Regions from separate parts of the Xanthomonas fragariae genome, predicted to be linked through region 1. Evidence: riboswitches for the same ligand, from Rfam matches in the RefSeq annotation. Region 1 holds a riboswitch; the other holds the start of a gene.
The links. A riboswitch is a leader RNA that binds a small molecule or an ion and turns the genes downstream of it on or off. The one in region 1 is predicted to bind cobalamin.
Positions count from the first base shown of each region.

Region 2: it holds a riboswitch for cobalamin, as region 1 does, so the genes downstream of both, btuB (TonB-dependent vitamin B12 receptor) here and metE (5-methyltetrahydropteroyltriglutamate--homocysteine S-methyltransferase) in region 1, are expected to answer to the same signal.

Region 1 covers NZ_LT853882.1:690,111-693,523, forward strand. Annotated here, with positions in the region: gene PD885_RS03125 (Abi family protein) at 1-440, opposite strand, end outside; cobalamin riboswitch at 928-1,171, shown strand; gene metE (5-methyltetrahydropteroyltriglutamate--homocysteine S-methyltransferase) at 1,381-3,413, shown strand, end outside.
Region 2 covers NZ_LT853882.1:963,990-967,402, forward strand. Annotated here, with positions in the region: gene PD885_RS04400 (hypothetical protein) at 84-914, shown strand; partial or broken gene PD885_RS20465 (PLP-dependent transferase) at 949-1,097, shown strand; cobalamin riboswitch at 1,124-1,344, shown strand; gene btuB (TonB-dependent vitamin B12 receptor) at 1,460-3,337, shown strand; gene PD885_RS04410 (type III PLP-dependent enzyme) at 3,362-3,413, opposite strand, start outside.

The DNA.
Region 1 (3,413 bases):
TAGTGGTCTATGAACGTCTCCCTGGCACGGCAGACCTGCTCGTCGACCTTACTTAACCAGCTTTCGTGCCAGTTGCCTTTCCCACCGTCAGGTCGGAAGTTAGCCGCATTGCGATGGGCAAAGCTCCCATAGGCGTGAGCCAGCCTGTAGGTCACTGCCGTCCGGGCGGCCACTTCGATATGCCCGATGGCTTCGCCTACGAGATGGCGCAGATGACGATCAAACTCATAAAGCCTGAGCGCGGTGTCGATGCTCGCGCCTGGCAGATAGGTGTCGCTACCTGCCACTCGCAAAGGAAACAGGTAGCCCATCAGGCGGTAATAGCCGACCTTGCGCAGGTAAAGCTCTGCTTTGACAGGATCGACGATAGCCAGACCTCGGCCCTGCAACTGCCGGATCTGCTGGGCGTAATCCAACGCCTCCTTCGTGTACTGCACCATCCCTGCCCCCGTTGCCCAAGGCAAAAAAACCCGCCAAATTGCGCTTCCAGCAAGAGCTGTAGAGGCGTGGCGGGTGTGTTAGGGAAATTCTGCACCATTCCGCCCTACACATCAACAAAATTTTAGCCGGAGATAATATGTCCGCTTCTGGCAAGAGGCATCACGTTCAGCGTGAAGCCTTTTCACCTGTCAAGAGTACGAGGCCGCCCTGCCCAGGCAACTTCTAGGTAGCGTGCCCCAGAGCGAATAGCGGGCGAGAACTTCAAGGCGTTTCGCCATCTGGATGTCCCGCTCAATCCCACAGGAAGCTGCTTGGGAAGCGCGCGTTGCGTTGGAGCAAAAACGGGCACTAGATCAGCAATTCAAAAGCAAATCACGGTGACGATTCACTCGCTGGAATTACACGCATTGCTAGCGCTACATGGGGGCGCAACTTGCAGATCATGCGGGCATCCACAGTTTTGCTTGACCACCGCCACGTCTGCGCCTAATCTGCGCACGCCACGGTTTCCATCGCTTCATTCGGATGAAGCGATGGGATTAAACGGGAATCCGGTGAAGGGTGCTATCTGCATCCCATTCCGGAGCTGCCCCGCAGCGGTGAATGGAAACGACCTTCGTCAACAGCACTGGACCGGCCACGGTCTGGGAAGCGACGGACAGTAGGCACTCCGTGCATTTGCACGGCGACGTCCATCAGCCCGAATACCGGCCCTGGCCGGGGGACACGACCGTCCTTCGTTTCGACCTGGCGCTCTGCGGGGAGCGGCCGGATCCGTGCGCCGCCTGCATGGTGGCGTGCGTGTCCGTCGTTGCCCGTCGATTGCCGGCTCGCCCGCGGGGGCGAAGGTCGCTGGTGTGGCGGGCCTGCGTGCAAGCGCGGAGACGTTGCGCGGTTCCTTCGTTCCTCAATGCCACCCATGCAATGAGGACATGCAACATGACGATCGTGACCAATCTGGGCTTCCCGCGCATCGGCGCGCGACGCGAGCTCAAACAGGCGCTGGAGCGCCACTGGCGTGGCGAAAGCGACGCTGCCGACTTGCAGGCCACTGCACGCACGCTGCGTGCGCGGCACTGGGAACTGCAACGCGATGCCGGGGTGGATGTACCGCCCAGCAACGACTTCAGCCTGTACGACCACGTGCTCGACACCGCGTTTCTGTTCGACGCGATTCCGCAGCGCTATCGCGCGCTCACCGAGCGCGACCCACTGGCCGGTTACTTTGCAATGGCACGCGGCCATCAGGCCGATGGCGTGGACGTGCACGCGCTGGAAATGACCAAGTGGTTCGACACCAACTACCACTACATCGTGCCGGAACTGCATGCCGACCAGACCTTCGCGTTGCGCGGCGACAAGCCGGTGGCCGAGTTCCGCGAAGCGTTGGCGCAAGGCATTCGCACACGGCCGGTACTGCTTGGCCCGGTGAGCCTGCTGTTGCTGTCCAAGACCACCGATGGCAGCGACCGGCTCGCCTTGTTGGAACGCCTGCTGCCGGTCTACGCGCAGTTGTTGGCGCAGTTGCACGACGCCGGTGCGGAATGGGTGCAGATCGATGAGCCGGCGCTGGTGCTGGATCTGGATGCCGCTGCACAAGATGCCTACCTCACCGCGTATGCGGCACTGGCCAATGGCCCACGTCCGAAGTTGTTGCTGACAACGTATTTCGGTGCGTTGGACGACAACCTGCGCCTGGCTGCCGCGTTGCAGGTAGATGGCCTGCATATAGATCTGGTGCGTGGGTTGGAACAACTCGATGCGGTGCTCGGCGCGCTACCAAGCGAGCGTGTGCTGTCGCTTGGTCTGGTCAACGGCCGCAACGTGTGGCGTACGCCGCTGGATAATGCCCTGACCTTGGCCCGCTATGCGCGAGGGCATGTGGGTGCCGACAACCTGTGGCTGGCACCGTCGTGCTCGCTGCTGCATGTGCCAGTGGATCTGGATGTGGAGAAAAGCCTCGATACAGATCTACGTAGCTGGTTGTCGTTCGCCAAGCAGAAACTCGGCGAGCTGCGCACGTTGGCCGATGCGCTCGATGACAAACCGCACGCCAACGCCGCGCTTGAACAAACCCGCGCCGCCGTGGAGGCACGTCGCTCCTCACCTAAAGTGCACCGGCCTGACGTGAGCAAGCGCCTGGCAGCATTGGATGGCGATAGCGCGCGGCGTGCATCGGTCTATCCGCAGCGCCGTGTGGCGCAGCAACAGGCGTTGCAATTGCCGGCGTATCCTACCACCACGATCGGTTCGTTCCCGCAGACGCACGAAGTGCGCGAAGCGCGTGCGCGCTACAAGTCCGGCAAGCTGTCGCAAGAACAATACGATGCGTTTTTGCGCGTACAGACCGAGTCGTGCGTGCGCTTCCAGGAAGCCATCGGGCTGGACGTGCTGGTGCACGGCGAGTTCGAGCGCAACGACATGGTGGAATACTTCGGCGAACAGCTCGAAGGCTTCGCCTTCACCAAGCTGGGTTGGGTACAGAGCTACGGCTCGCGCTGCGTGAAGCCACCGATCATCTACGGCGACGTGGCACGCCCCGCGCCGATGACGGTGTATTGGTCGCAGTACGCGCAATCGCTGACCGAGCGCCCGATGAAGGGCATGCTCACCGGCCCGGTGACGGTGCTGCAGTGGTCGTTCGTACGCGATGACCAGGAGCGCGCGCAAACCTGCCGGCAGATTGCACTGGCCTTGCGCGATGAAGTGCGCGATCTGGAAGCGGCCGGCATCGGTGTGATCCAGATCGACGAACCTGCAATCCGCGAAGGCTTGCCGTTACGGCGTGGCGACTGGGCCGCGTATCTGGAGTGGGCGGTGGAGAGCTTCCGCATTGCCGCTTGCGGCGTGCGCGATGCCACCCAGATCCACACTCATATGTGCTACTCCGAGTTCAACGACATCATCGCGGCGGTGGCGGCGATGGATGCGGATGTGATCTCGATCGAGACCTCGCGCTCGCGCATGGAGTT
Region 2 (3,413 bases), 270 kb from region 1:
CTAGCCAAAGCCAGGGCGTTGTCTCCACGACAATCCGTGCTCCCCGTGATCCGCTGTCATTGTCTGTCGCACCGGGAACTTTCGTGTCGGATATCCAGCAGCACATGCAGCCAGCCGCGACTTTCACCCGGGTGTCGGTGCCGGATGGAATGCTTGACATCCATGGAACGCACGATGGTAAAGCCCCACGTGCACACCAGGAACTGGCCCAGAGTGCTGCTCCGGGCGCTGCGGTGATAAATGGCGGCTATTTTGTCCACAAGCCCGGATTGCAAACGGACTGTGGCGAGACCATCGAGAGTATCGGTTGTCCGGTCGGACAGGTCGCCGGACGGCAGGATTTCATAGCGATTCCAGGACCTTGGGTGTCCGACTACGGCACGATCACGGCTAATGGAGCGCCCGTATTGAGTGGTGCACCTTTACTCGCGCTCGAAGGAAGGTCCCGGCCGATCGAGGACGCAGACAGGTTTCAGTACTTCATCGACGGCAAGGATGACCCGCTCAATCGCCTCGCAGGCGCGCTGACGCATTCCAGTAATGCCAATGAGCGCGCTGCTGTCAGCCTGCTGCCTACCCGCTTGTCCGGAGCCACTAAAGTGGTCCTGCAAACATTGACAACGGGCGGAAACCGGAAGGCTGGCGTTACCATGGCCCAATGGCAAACCATCGCTGAGCTCGCGGCGCAAAGCGTGGCGGACGCATTGCGACCAGGGCATACGGGTGCTGGCGCATCGACATTGAACCTCGACGGTGGCGGCTCTGTCTTTCTGGGCATTCGGCAAATCGATGGTGTCAAGATGTTGGCGCGCGGGGGCTTGCCGGACCAATCCGTGCGGCCAGTTGCCAACGTTATGATTTCCGAAGCGGGCGTCGCTGGCCCCGTGCCTGGCATACGACCGTACAGCCGCTAGCTCGGGTCTTCTGCCATCACGCATCCAGGTGCCGGGCAATATCTACAGCCGCATCATGAATCCGGCCAACGATGTGCTGGCGCAACGCGTCGCCGCGCTGGAAAGCGGCATCGGCGCGTTGGCGCTGGCGTTAGGGCAGGCGGCGGTGACCTATGCGATCCAGCCATCGCCGAGGCTGGCGACATAAGAGGCGCGCCGGCCAATCCTGATACCATGCGTGCCCTTGAGGTGATTGCCGGTTAGCCATTCTTAAACGGGAATCCGGTGCGTGGATCGTCTTGGCGAGACGCAATTCCGGAGCAGCCCGCGCAACGGTGGACGAGGTCAGATGCCGCAACACGCCACTGCGCGCACGCATGGGAAGGCGCGGCATCGGAGGCGCAACCTTCCACTCGCGAGCCCGGAAACCGGCCTGAGGGATTTACCCGGCACGCGGTGGGCGTGGCCTTGATCGTGTGGCGCTGCTGCGTCGACCGTCTGGCCCGTTGCTGCTTGTCGCCCCATTGCCCCCGCGCGGGTAGGCGCGGTTCCAGGAGCAGCAGCCGATGTCCTTTTCTTCAGTTTTGCCGCCTCGTGCCGTGTTGGCCGTGGGCCTGTCGTTGTGCTTTGCCAACCGGGCGCAGGCCGAGGCTGCCATCGATCTCGATGAGGTCGTGGTCACCGCCTCGCGTACTGCGCAAACCCAGGACCAGACGCTGGCGCCGGTCACCGTGATTGACCGCGCGCAGATCGAGCGTCGCCAGGCGAACGCGCTGCAGGATCTGCTGCGCGGCGAAGCCGGCGTGTCGCTGGCTAATAATGGTGGTCCAGGCAAGGCGAGCTCGCTGTTCCTGCGCGGTACCGGGTCCGATCATGTGGTGGTGCTGATCGACGGTGTGCGCATCGGCTCGGCCACCTCCGGCGGTGCGGCGTTGCAGGATTTGCCGATCGAGCAGATGGAGCGCATCGAAATCGTGCGCGGTCCGTTCTCCAGTCTCTACGGTTCCGAAGCGCTGGGCGGCGTGATCCAGATCTTTACCCGTCGCCCGCACGGCAGCTTCGTGCCGACCTTCAGCGCCGCGGCCGGCAGCGACAACGCACGCCGCTACAGCGCGGGCGTGGCCGGGCGCAGTGAGGGCGATCTGAGCGAGACCGGCGGTTGGTATTCGGCCAATGCGGTGCACGACCAAACCGATGGCATCAATGCGTACCTGGACACCAGCTCCAGCGACTACGATCCGGATCGCGACGGCTATCGCAACGATTCGTTGAGCGTGCAAGGCGGCTGGCGCTTCAATCGCCAGTGGGATGCCGACGTGCACGCCTTGCGTGCGCGCAGCCGCAACGAATACGACGGTTCGGCGTTCGGCGGCACTGTGTCCAAGGGCGTGCAGCAGGCGGTCGGTGGCCGGGTGCGTTACGCGCCGACCGATGCGTTCACGCTCACCGCCAGCGTCGGCAGCAGCACCGATCTGGGCGATGCGTATTATGAAGGTGCATATGTGTCCACCTACGACACCCGTCGCAAGCAGAGCGCGTTGCAGGCCGATATCAATGCAGGCCCGGGTCTGCTCACGGTTGGCTTCGATTGGCAGCGCGATGAGATCGCCAGCAGCGACACCTACGATGCCGATAGCCGCAGCGATCGTGCTGCCTTTGCGCAGTGGCAGCAGACATTCGGCACGCAGTCGTTGCAGGCCAGCCTGCGCCGCAACGACAACAGCCAGTTCGGCGGCAAAACCACCGGCAGCCTGTTGTGGGGATGGGATTTTGCCCAGCATCTGCGCCTGACCGCCAGCTACGGCACCGCGTTCAAGGCACCGACCTTCAACGAGTTGTATTACCCAGACTACGGCAACCCCTTGCTGCGGCCGGAAACCTCCAAAAGCGCCGAGCTCGGCCTGCGCGGCAATGGCGATTGGGGCACCTGGACGCTGAGCGCGTTCCAGACCCGCATCGACGATCTGATTGCCGGCGACGCGTCGCTGGTGGATGCACTGCATCCGTTCGGGCAGCCGAACAATATCGATCAGGCACGCATCCGCGGCGTGGAAGCCGGTTACGACACCGAGCTGGCCGGCTGGACCGTGCGCAGCGCGTTGACATGGCTGCAGCCGCAGGCCGATGGCGAGGTCAACCATGGCAACTGGCTGCCGCGGCGTGCGGGTCAGAGCGGTCGCATCGATGCCGATCGCAGCTTCGGTGCGTTGGGCGTGGGCGCAAGCCTGTTCGGGTCTGGCAAGCGTTTCGACGACCTGATCAACACCGAGCGTTTGGCCGGTTATGGCCTGCTCGATCTGCGCGTGAGTTATGCGATCAACGCCGATTGGACCATCCTGCTCACCGCCAACAACGTGTTCGACCGCCACTACGAAACCGCACGCTGGTACGCGCAGCCAGGGCGCAATTATCTGCTTACCTTCCGCTACCAACCGGCGCAGTAACAGCAGCGATCGCACCGACTGGGCTCAAGGAAAAAACACCATCTGCGGCGGCGGATGCATCAGGAATTGTTGATGC